Regions from separate parts of the Virgibacillus sp. GM2-2 genome, predicted to be linked through region 1. Evidence: predicted binding sites of a transcription regulator. Region 1 holds the regulator's gene; the other holds the start of a gene.
The links. The regulator Rex, encoded in region 1, represses fermentation and respiration genes when NADH is low (regulators of the CRP and FNR family bind a similar motif). The targets are predictions, from matches to a motif close to TTGTGAAATATTTCACAA.
Positions count from the first base shown of each region.

Region 1 (5,933 bases):
AATATAATCACGTATGTCGGTTGAATTATTTAGATAAAAAAGAAAATAATATAACCCTGCTAGACGGAATAGTGATGGAGGGGCTTGCCGAAATAGCAGTGCTTTCAAAATTAGGTGAAGCTTATATGGCTAAATGGGCAACGCTATATCCCATTGAAGTTGCGTTAGAGCACTGGAAAAATGACTATATTTCCAATTTAACTGTCAAAAGAAACGATAGCTTATACAACGAATTGATGTTAGGTGGCAAGAAACAGCCAAAGTGGATGGGCTACAACATTGGGTATCATATTGTCTCATCTTTCTTTCACGAGGATGATAAAAGCATAAATGAAATACTCTACCACCCAACAACTAATATTCTACGTAATACGGCGTTCTGGTCTGAATGATAGAAAAACCTGATTTTCACTATTTAAATTGCGAACTAAACATGGTGCCAGGCCCTGCTCGGTAGAGGACACAGAAGCCCTTATTTTTACTTTTCATGCCTCTTTTATGGCTTAAAAGGACTCAGAATTCCTTATTTAGGTAAAACCAGGTTGAAATCAGACTTTTTGTACTGAATAAGGTCTCCTGTGTCCGCGAACAACACATTTACCCTAATTTTATGCAAATAAGGTATCTGGTGTCCGCTTATTTAATTATATAATCGATTCAGAGTAATTAAGAAGAAATACTTATCGCCAATCTTTAATGGCGAAAGCCTTAGTTGCCCTTATAGTGATATACATAAAACTAATACATTCCTATTAGTGCAAAAAAAATAGAGCCTACATTAAAAAGGCTCTATCCGTCATTTAGTTGGACTCTATTTTACAAGAACATGCCTTTTAGTTTTTACGAACTTAAAATCGTGTACATACGCTTTACTATTACCAGAAAAACAATAACGAAAGTGCTGCAATTGCTGCTAGTGACACGGCATAACCGCCACCATAGCCGTAACCACCGAAGCCACCCCAGCCCCAGCCGTAACCAAAGCCTCCAAGGTTTTGATTACCCATTGGTCTTAAAAAAACATGTGTGTTGTTGACGTTCGTAACAATTCCACGATGAACTCTTCCGTCTCTGGTTCGAATACCGACTGGGCGTCCCATATATTTTCTACATTGATCATAATAAGGATTACATGACATGCTAGTTTATTACTCCTTTCATGTTTTATGCAATGGAAAGTAATACTTTTGTCCATCCATTGTGTTAATAACATATGTATATGAAGAGTGCCCTGATTGGACAAAAACCCTGTAGTAGTTACTCTAAGTGCCATAATGGAATACGAACGAATAATTGTGGTGTTTTTCCAGATAATACATTTAGAAAATTATTTTGGAGGTAACTAGGAATGAGTGAAAATAGCCACAAACCATTAACTGCTTCTGAGATGGGAAACCTTTGGTCGTGCTATATGTCAAATAGTATGACGAAGTGTTTTGTTACATATGGTCTTCATGTTAATGATGATCCGGATATACAAGCCCATCTTCAATCTGCTTATGATCAAACAGTCCAGGCAATAAATATTATGGAAGATATTTTTCGTAACGAAAACTTCCCAATACCTATCGGCTTTACAGATCAAGACGTCAATCTAGAGGGGAAGCGCCTTTTCAAGGATACATTCTTTTTGGATTATCTAAACAAAATGGGAAAGTTAGGAACACCACAATACGGTAGATATCTGGCAACATCAACCCGTGAAGACGTAAGAGCTACACTCCAAACTTGTCTAACTAACGCTGTCAATCTGTACAATCAAACTACAGAAACAATGCTAGCCAAAGGTTTATTAATTCGAGCTCCTCATATTTCAAATCCAAAGAGGGTTAATTTTATCAAGAAAAAGTCATACATGGATGGATTTTCACTATTTAATGAAAAACGTCCGCTCAATGCAATTGAAATCTCGCATTTATCCACTAACTTGGAAACGAGTACGCTCGGTTTTATGATGTGTACTGCATTTGGACAAACTGCAAATGCAAAATCAGTAAGGCAATATATGCTTCGAGGAAAGGACATAACGAAGAAACACATTCGGATTTTTAGTGATAAATTAATCGATAATGATATACAAGCTCCCATGACGTGGGATGCTGATATTACTGATTCCACTGAACCTGTTTTCTCGGATAAGGTAATGATGTACCATAATGTGTTATTAAGTGCGGCAGGAATTGCTAACTATGGTGTAGGTTCTGCTGAAAGTATGCGTAAAGATCTTCCATTGACGTATATACGTTTGGCAGCTGAGACCGGACAATATGCCAACGATGGTAGTGATATTATGATTGAAAATGGTTGGATGGAAGAACCTCCTCAGGCTGACAATCGTAATAAATTGATCAATCAAAAACGTGAATAGAAGATAAAATCGATAAACAAAACCCAGAGGAATAGCTCCTCTGGGTTTAATTTAACTCATTTAATGGATAATGCTTTAAGAAATACACTAGTGCCTGTAACTCTACTGCTAGATCAATATGATGTACGCGTATATGATCAGGCACGGTAATTCTGGCAGGTGTGAAATTCAATATACCTGAAACTCCGGTCTGTACAAGCCGTTCTGTGATGGTATCCGCTTCACTTGATGGAACCGTTAATATTGCTACATGAACATTGTCCATTCTCTCTTCTAATTGATCTATGTGGTACACCGGTATGCCACCGATATCCTCCCCTACCTTACTTGGTTCTGCATCAAAAGCCATAACGATTTTTGTATTATTGTTTTTCATGAAATTATAGTGTAGGAACGCTGTGCCAAGGTTTCCTACGCCAATTAGTGCAACCTCTGTAACTTCGTCCTGATCCAAGGTTTCTCGAAAAAACTTTAACAGGTACTCGACATTATAGCCATAGCCTTTTTTGCCCAACGCACCAAAGTAAGAAAAATCCCTTCGAATGGTTGCTGAATCAACCTTAACGGCTTCACTTAACTCTTTTGAAGAAACTCTTGCCTTCCCTTGATGATGTAAATTATTTATAAATCGATAATATAATGGCAGTCGCTTGGCAGTAGCCTGCGGAATTTTATGTTGTGCCAAACTTACTCCTCCTTGTCATTTCGCAAGTAGTCTCCTGACTTACCGCCTTTTTTTTCAACTAAGTATGTCTTACCTATAACCATTCCTTTATCAAGCGCTTTACACATATCATAAATGGTTAATGCTGTAGCCGACGCTCCAGTAAGTGCCTCCATCTCTACACCTGTACTACCTTTCGTCTTAACAAACACCTCTATGGTTAATTCAAACATTTCATCTGCTACTTCCCAGTCAAATGAAATATCAATACTTTTCAATTGTAAAGGATGGCACATCGGAATCCAATCTGACGTTTTTTTTGCTGCCATAATTCCAGCAACTTGGGCAACCGCCAAAACATCACCCTTTTTCATCGTTTGATCATTAATTCCCCTATATATATCTTCCGTAACAAAAATGCTGGATCGCGCGATTGCTGTCCGTTCCGTTTCTTTTTTCTCACTAATATCCACCATTTTCGCTCTACCCTGTTGGTTAAAGTGAGTAAAATCTGTCATATGCTCATCTCCAAATATAACGTTATAGTACATTTTAGCAGAAAAAGGCTAATAAGTCGTGAATATATTCACAAAAATATTGCCTGGAAATTGGGTTGTACGATACACTGTTGTTACTGAGGTGAACGCAATGATTATTATGCAAGTCAATGATATTAGTAAGTCATTTGGCGCTGAGAAAATTCTATCAAATATTAAACTCGAAATAAAAGATCAGGATCGAATTGCGATTGTTGGTCGTAATGGTGCTGGGAAATCTACTTTACTTAAAATAATGGCTGGAGAATTTTCTTATGACGAAGGAATGATCCATAAACCTAAGGACCTTACGATTGGATATCTATCTCAACATACAGGACTTGAATCAACAAAAACAATTTGGGATGAAATGCTAGAAGTATTTGACTCTCTCCTTCAAAAAGAACAAGAGTTACGCAAGCTTGAAAAGAGTATGGAGAATTCATCTAGCCTTTCTGATGAGAAATATGAACAGCTTTTAAAAGATTACGATACAAAACAACAGGCATTTATAACAGAAGGTGGATACCAGTATGAAGCATCCATCAAATCTGTATTAAACGGGCTTCATTTTTTTGAGTCGGATTATCAAACGGAAATTAGCACATTAAGTGGTGGGCAAAAAACTCGTTTAGCGTTAGGAAAGCTACTATTACAGAAACCCGTTTTGCTTATTTTGGATGAACCGACTAACCATCTAGATATTGACACACTTGGATGGCTTGAAAATTACTTATCTAATTATCCTGGAGCAGTCACAATTGTATCCCATGATCGGTACTTCCTAGATAAGACAGTATCAATTGTCTATGAAATTTCCCGTAATAAGATGAAGAAATATCTCGGAACCTATAGCAACTATTTAGATCAACGTGCTCTCGATTACGAACAGGAGCTTAAAGAATACGAAAAACAACAAACGGAAATTAAACAACTAGAGGAATTTGTACAGAAGAATATTGTACGTGCCTCAACTACCAAACGGGCACAGAGCAGAAGAAAAAAGTTAGAGAAAATGGACAAACTAGACAAGCCTAAGGGTGATGAATCATCTGCTAAATTTTCCTTTACTACGTCAAAACGTTCGGGTAATGATGTCTTAAAAATTAATGACTTAGCATTTAAGTATGAAGATGGCAGTGACTATCTATTTAAAGGTATGAAATTGAACGTAAACCGAGGTGACAGCATAGCGCTTGTTGGACCAAACGGAATAGGCAAAACGACGTTGTTAAAAATGATTACTGGTCAATTTAAGCCAACTACTGGTTCCATTCAAATTGGAACAAACGTTGAAGTTGGTTATTATGATCAAGAGCAAACCAACTTATCCCCAAACAAAACTGTCTTGCATGAACTCTGGGATCATTATCCTAACGATAAAGAAAAAGACATTCGAACGGTTTTAGGCAATTTTTTATTTTCGGGTGATGATGTTTTAAAACCTGTAAACGCGCTTAGTGGTGGCGAGAAAGCCAGGTTATCATTAGCAAAATTAATGAAATTAAATGCTAATCTTCTTATATTGGATGAACCAACAAACCATTTAGATATTGATAGTAAAGAGGTGCTCGAATCAGCATTAATGGATTTTGAAGGTACAATTATTTTCGTATCGCATGACCGTTATTTTATTAATAAAATTGCCGAACAGGTTGTTGAGATTCAAAAAAACCAAGTAACGGAGTACCTTGGTGACTACGATTATTACATGGAAAAAAAGGAAGAAATGGAAGAGCGTAAACGTCTAAATGAGAGCCATCAAAACGTGCCACAGGCAGACACAAAGAAATTAAGCTTTAAAGAAGGAAAAGAAAAACAACGGGAAGAGCGAAAAATAAAGCGTCGCATAGAAGAGTTAGAAAAGCTAATTGAGGAGCAGGAAAATGAGCTTGCTGAACTGGAGCAAGAAATGACCAAACCGGAAATTTTCCAAGATCACGAAAAAACATTAGCGCTAACAAAAGAAACGGGCGAAATTAAACAAACGCTTGAACAATTGATGGAAGAATGGGCGGAACTTCAAGATAAATAAAGCAGAAGTATTAGCAAGGAGACCGTAGCCTATATAAAATTTTCATTAAAAATGCTGATTCGGTGTTACACATTGTACACTCGAATCAGCATTTTTTATCTGATAGTTATTCAGGTAATCCACAGACATATACACAGTAGTGTTGCTTAAAAACAGCTATTTAAAATAGTTATGCACATTTTCCACAACTAACCACAGGATTATCCACATTTTTTACCCACAGAAAGGGTATTGTAGGATAAGCTTTTTTGAAATATATCCACAGGTTTGTTGATAAGTTCTATTTAAGGGTTAACGAGGGATTAGCATTCATATCCCAGCCTGCCCTTC
Region 1 is NZ_JBUZWC010000013.1:95,117-101,049, forward strand. It holds gene ACY9Z2_RS14515 (DUF2268 domain-containing putative Zn-dependent protease) at 1-392, shown strand, start outside; gene ACY9Z2_RS14520 (hypothetical protein) at 876-1,139, opposite strand; gene ACY9Z2_RS14525 (DUF3231 family protein) at 1,349-2,368, shown strand; gene ACY9Z2_RS14530 (redox-sensing transcriptional repressor Rex) at 2,415-3,053, opposite strand; gene moaC (cyclic pyranopterin monophosphate synthase MoaC) at 3,056-3,550, opposite strand; gene ACY9Z2_RS14540 (ABC-F family ATP-binding cassette domain-containing protein) at 3,681-5,603, shown strand; gene tsaD (tRNA (adenosine(37)-N6)-threonylcarbamoyltransferase complex transferase subunit TsaD) at 5,884-5,933, opposite strand, start outside.

Region 2 (5,933 bases), on a different contig from region 1:
GCAATGGGGAGATTACCACAGAGTTCAATTTTATCATCCATTATCAGATATTAGCCCTATTCTAGCATTCTTTTTCAACAAAGAAGATCCAATTCCTGTAGGAGGAAGTGGCGTTACCCCTATGGCGGCAAGCTATGACTCCAATACTGGCATTGTTGACCATGGTGCATCTTGGCGATTTGTTGTAGATACAAATGATTTAGGAACCGGTTACCATATAGTAGGACCAGGTCAGGCAGGTCATTTCAAAAGTCAATGGTATCACGACCAAATGAATGATTGGGTTGAAGGCAACTATCACGCAACCAGAATGAATCAAACAAACGGATTTAAACTACTATTGAAACCATAAGTAAAGACCCTGCCAAATAGCAGGGTCTTTCCATTATATAAGTTTTCCAGTCAATACAACGCTTGACTTAGTCCACGAGGGGATACTATCACATTCTTGTATTTTTTTATACGTCATCCATTTAATCTCTTCAATTTCATCGGGACTTTTAATATAAGGTTTACCAGTAAAACGTGTACAGAGAAATACCACATTTAATACTTGCACATCACCAGTCATAAAAGTTGTGCTATGAACATACCTTAAATCCCCTTCTAATGTAAGCCCAATTTCCTCGAAAACTTCTCGCTTGAGATTATTCTCCAAGACATTAAGTTCACTTTCTTGAAAATCAACCTTTCCACCGACCAACGAATATAGTCCACCAGCATGTTCCTCTTTTTCCGATCGCTTTATGAGCAGAAATTGATCATTTGTATGTATTGCCGCTTCGACGTTTACGATAAAATTATTTGACATGTTTATTCCCCCTCGATTTTACAAATTATTATTTTATCTTACATAACTTTTTTCTTGTATAAACTGAGAACTAATCCACTTGGAATAGTTCTATCAGTAGCGGACTCAGAAGTCGTTATTTTTGCTTTTAGCTCCTGTTTTATGGGCTAAGTGGACTCAGGATGCGTTATTTAGATAAAAACAGGATGAAATCAGGCTCTTTTCATTAAATAGCGTACCCTGAGTCCACGACAGACACATTCGCCCCAATTTTGCTCGAATAAGGAATCTAGTGTCCGCTTTAGTGTCAATCTTCGAGTAACCGTACTTCCTTAACTGCCAATAGCATGAGAGCACATTCAATCATGAAGGTAGCCCCTAACTCTTTAGTAACTATACTTAGGATTCTCACCATACTCGTTCATATCTTCTTCACTATCTAAGCAAGTAAATATAAGTAAAACAATCGCTCCAATAATCGGAATAAGCGCAATCAATATCCAGGCGCCGGTTCTCCCTGTATCATGCAACCGACGAAAAGTAACAGCGAGTGATGGTAAAAAAATAAATAATGAATAAAGTCCTGATAGGATAGAAAACATCATCAATTCCGTATAATATTCTAAAAACATTAAAAACAATGAAATAATAAAGTTAACCAAGGTAAACATCCAATATTCTTTCCGTCTTGCTCTCCCACTGAAACCAACGTAGTTTTTGATAACCTTCATATACCAATCCATATGTATTGTCACCTCCCATTTTCCGACAAACTAAATTGTAGCATAAAATTCACTTCAGTTATTTGTTAATAGCGATAGCCTTAGTTTCATTTGTATTGATAAATTCAGGGCAACGAAAATGTTAACTCAATAAGTTCTAATAATTGTTTAGAAAGGCGTATAAACAGGAAATAAAATAGGAAGTACTAGTAAAGTTATGGAGAATTAGAATAAAAACATATCCATAAACACTGCAAACATTCACAAAATTACACTGATTCCAAAGCTTCAGGCTGAATTCTAGAACATTATGTATCAAAAAATCTACAAAAAAGTGAACATTTGATTTTACTATCGCAAGTTCCTCTACTTACCTATTTCCATTTGTTATACTTATCACAAACAATTTAGTTTGATTTTTACTATTGCTAAACGGTGGGAGTGTTCCGCATGAATCGTAAAAAACGTCAGAGTAAAAAATGGTTTACCTTTTTGCTCTTAGGTCTTGTTTTTCTGCTAAGTGGTTGCGATCAAATGGTGGTATTTGATCCTAAGGGGCCAGTGGCAGAAACTCAAAAAGACCTTATTTTATATTCCCTTTTATATATGGCAGGGATTATTATAGTGGTTTATGTGGCGTTTACGGTTATCGTTATTAAATATCGTGATCGTCCAAATCGAAAAAAAGAAAGCTATAAACCAGACCTTCATGGTAATAAAGCAATTGAAGCAGTTTGGATTATTATTCCTTTAATCATTGTGACACTATTGTCGATACCGACAGTTCAGGCATTATATGATTTAGAAAAGCCTCCAGAGTCTTCCAGTGACAAGGAACCGTTAGTCGTATATGCGACAACGGCCAACTGGAAATGGTTTTTTAGCTACCCAGAACAAGGGATTGAAACGGTCAATTATTTGCATATCCCTACTGACCGTGCAATCGAATTTCGCTTATCTTCAGCTGGATCAATGACAGCTCTTTGGATTCCAGCTCTTGGAGGGCAAAAGTATAATATGGCTGGTATGCAAACAAAGCTATACCTTCAAGCGGATGAAGCTGGTGTTTATGATGGTCGTAATTCAAATTTTAATGGCGAGGCATTTACGGAGCATACCTTCAAAGTATATGCCGAGAGTCAAAGTGAATTTAATGACTGGGTAAGTGAGAAACAACAAGAAGCACCGAAACTTACGCAGGAAAAATATAATGAACTATTAGCGCCAGGATTAGTTGACCGAATGACATTCTCATCAACACATTTACAATGGGTGAATCACGGCACAATAGCAGGTATGGATTATTACATTAAACGCTATGGGGATGCCTATGAGGAACCAATGCATTTAGAAAATAACGGTCAACAAGACAATAAGGAACATTAAATCGAAAGTAGGTGTAATTATGGAATGGGATGAATTTTTTGTCACAGGAGAACCGTTGATTTATGGTGGTATGGTTGCAATCGGACTTGTATCATCTGCAATCATCTTCATCCTTACCTATTTCAAAAAGTGGAATTGGTTATGGCGCGAATGGTTGACTACTGTTGACCATAAAAAAATTGGAATAATGTATATTCTAAGTGCGCTTGCAATGTTATTTCGAGGTGGTATGGACGCGCTCATGATGCGTGTACAGCTTGCCTTTCCAGATATGAACTTTTTAAATGCCCAGCATTACAATGAAATTTTTACTACACATGGTACTGTAATGATTATCTTTATGGCTATGCCTTTTCTTATTGGGCTTATGAACATTATTGTTCCATTGCAAATTGGAGCTCGTGACTTTGCATTTCCTTTTGTCAATGCGCTAAGTTTCTGGTCCTTCTTCTTTGGTGCAATGTTATTTAACATTTCATTTGTAATCGGAGGATCTCCAGATGCAGGCTGGACTAGTTACACACCACTTGCTGGTGCAGCAATGAGTCCTGGTCCTGGACAAAACTTTTACCTAATGGGGCTGCAATTAGCCGGGATTGGTACTTTGGCAACAGGTATTAATCTAATGGTTACGATATTAAAAATGCGTGCACCAGGTATGAAATTGTTTCAAATGCCAATTTTTACTTGGTCGACATTAGTTACTTGTTTCATTATTGTTTTTGCCTTTCCTATCTTGACAGTAGCATTAGCATTAATGACGATTGACCGTATTTTTGGATCCCAGTTCTTTACGCTTACTGGTGAAGGATTACCAATGATGTGGGCAAACCTATTTTGGATGTGGGGACACCCCGAAGTATACATTGTTATCTTACCAGCATTCGGTATTTTCTCAGAAGTAATAGCAACCTTTGCAAAAAAACGTTTATTCGGATACAACGCGATGGTATGGTCAATCATTATCATCGCTGGACTAAGCTTTCTAGTTTGGGTGCACCACTTCTTTACAATGGGTGCAGGTGCATTTGTTAACTCGGTATTCTCGATTTCAACAATGCTTATCGCAGTACCGACTGGGGTTAAAATATTCAACTGGCTCGGTACACTTTACAAATCGCGAATTGAATTTTCAACGGCGATGCTTTGGTCACTTGCCTTTATACCAAGCTTCGTAATTGGTGGTGTTACTGGTGTTATGCTCGGTATGGCTGCAGCAGACTTCCAGTTCCATAATTCCTACTTCTTAGTAGCCCACTTCCATTACGTATTAATTGCTGGTACTGTATTCGCGTGTTTTGCCGGACTCATTTATTGGTATCCAAAAATGTTCGGCCATAAATTAAACGAACGACTTGGAAAATGGAGTTTCTGGTTCTTCCTTATCGGTTTCCATGTCTGCTTCTTCCCACAATACTTTATTGGGTTAGACGGAATGCCGAGAAGAATATTCTATATTGCACCAGAATGGTTTACGCTTAACTTTATATCAACAATTGGTGCATTTGGTATGGGACTAGGCTTTGCGATTTTTGTTTATAACATTTATTACAGCTTCCGTAATAGTGAACGCGAAAAAACTGGAGATGCTTGGGGACTTGGCAGAACATTAGAATGGGCAACACCGACTCCTGTTCCCCATTACAATTTTGCAACGTTGCCAGATAACCTTGGGTATGATCCACTGTTGAAAATGAAAGAAACTGGAGAAAAAACTTTTGATGAGAAAAAACTAGAGCCGATTCATATGCCAAGTAATTCTGGTAAACCATTCATCATGATGGGAATCTTGTTCTTTGCTAGCTTTGCACTTGTATTTGAATGGATTACACTAGCTGTAATTGGATTAATTGGTGCTATTATCATGATGGGAGTTCGATCATTTGACTATGATGATGGCTATCACGTAGAAGTAGATGAAATTAAGCAGATTGAGCGCTCAGCAAGGGGGTTAAAATAATGAGTGAACAAGTAGCTAACACCGGACCAATGGAGTATCGCACAGAAAATGGTAGGTTAAGTATTCTTGGATTCTGGATATTCCTTGCTGCTGAAGTCGCATTGTTTTCAACACTTTTTGCCACTTATGCTGTATTGTTCGGCCGGACGGCAGAAGCACCTTTACCAAGTGAATTATTTGAGCCAACTGGCACACTTATTATGACGTTTCTTCTACTGACAAGTAGTTTTACATGTGGGATTGCGATTCACCAGATGCGAAGAGGATCCAAAAAAGGATTAATCACGTGGCTTGTTATCACGTTAGCACTTGGTCTAGGGTTCCTCGGCTTTGAAATCTATGAATTTATCCATTACACACATGAAGGTGCAACCATTCAATCTAGTGCATTCTGGTCAGCCTTTTTCATTCTTGCTGGAACGCACGGATTACACGTAACGCTCGGGATAGGCTGGGCAATTATGATAATAATCCAGCTTTTCCAGCGCGGTATTACACCAATTACCAGCCGTAAGGTATTCATAGTCGGTCTTTATTGGCACTTTTTAGACGTTGTATGGATTTTTATCTTTACAGGTGTCTATTTAATCGGGATGGTGGTTTAATATGGCAGAACAATCAAAAAAAATCCCAGTTAATCATATCGTAGGTTTTGTATTCTCACTTTTATTGACCGTTCTTGCAGCATGGGCAGCATTAAAATCTGATTTACCCACTACTTGGGTAATAATTGCAATTATGGTACTTGCAGTTATTCAAGCTGGAATTCAGTTATTCATGTTCATGCATATGACGGAATTTGCTAGCGGTGGTGGTCATGTGCCATGGAATATGATGTTTCACGGATTTGTAATGGCATCAATTATAGTTGCTGGTTCACTTTTCACGATGTCATTTGGTCATGACCACGATCAGCATGGTGATAATAAAGAACAACCAAAACAGGAACAGCATCAAGAGCATATGGATCATATGGAACATGAATAATAATAGGTAGGTGCCGAAATTGGAACTGAACAAACACGTAAACGATCAACAAGAATACGGGTTACAGTGGAAGCCTATGATAGGGTTC
Region 2 is NZ_JBUZWC010000006.1:105,689-111,621, reverse strand. It holds gene ACY9Z2_RS09455 (penicillin acylase family protein) at 1-352, shown strand, start outside; gene ACY9Z2_RS09450 (NUDIX hydrolase) at 386-811, opposite strand; gene ACY9Z2_RS09445 (DUF805 domain-containing protein) at 1,177-1,533, opposite strand; gene qoxA (cytochrome aa3 quinol oxidase subunit II) at 1,963-2,898, shown strand; gene qoxB (cytochrome aa3 quinol oxidase subunit I) at 2,918-4,858, shown strand; gene qoxC (cytochrome aa3 quinol oxidase subunit III) at 4,858-5,463, shown strand; gene qoxD (cytochrome aa3 quinol oxidase subunit IV) at 5,465-5,845, shown strand; gene ACY9Z2_RS09420 (cytochrome C oxidase subunit IV family protein) at 5,865-5,933, shown strand, end outside.
Region 2: the regulator Rex is predicted to act here: its motif matches at 1,897-1,914, upstream of qoxA (cytochrome aa3 quinol oxidase subunit II).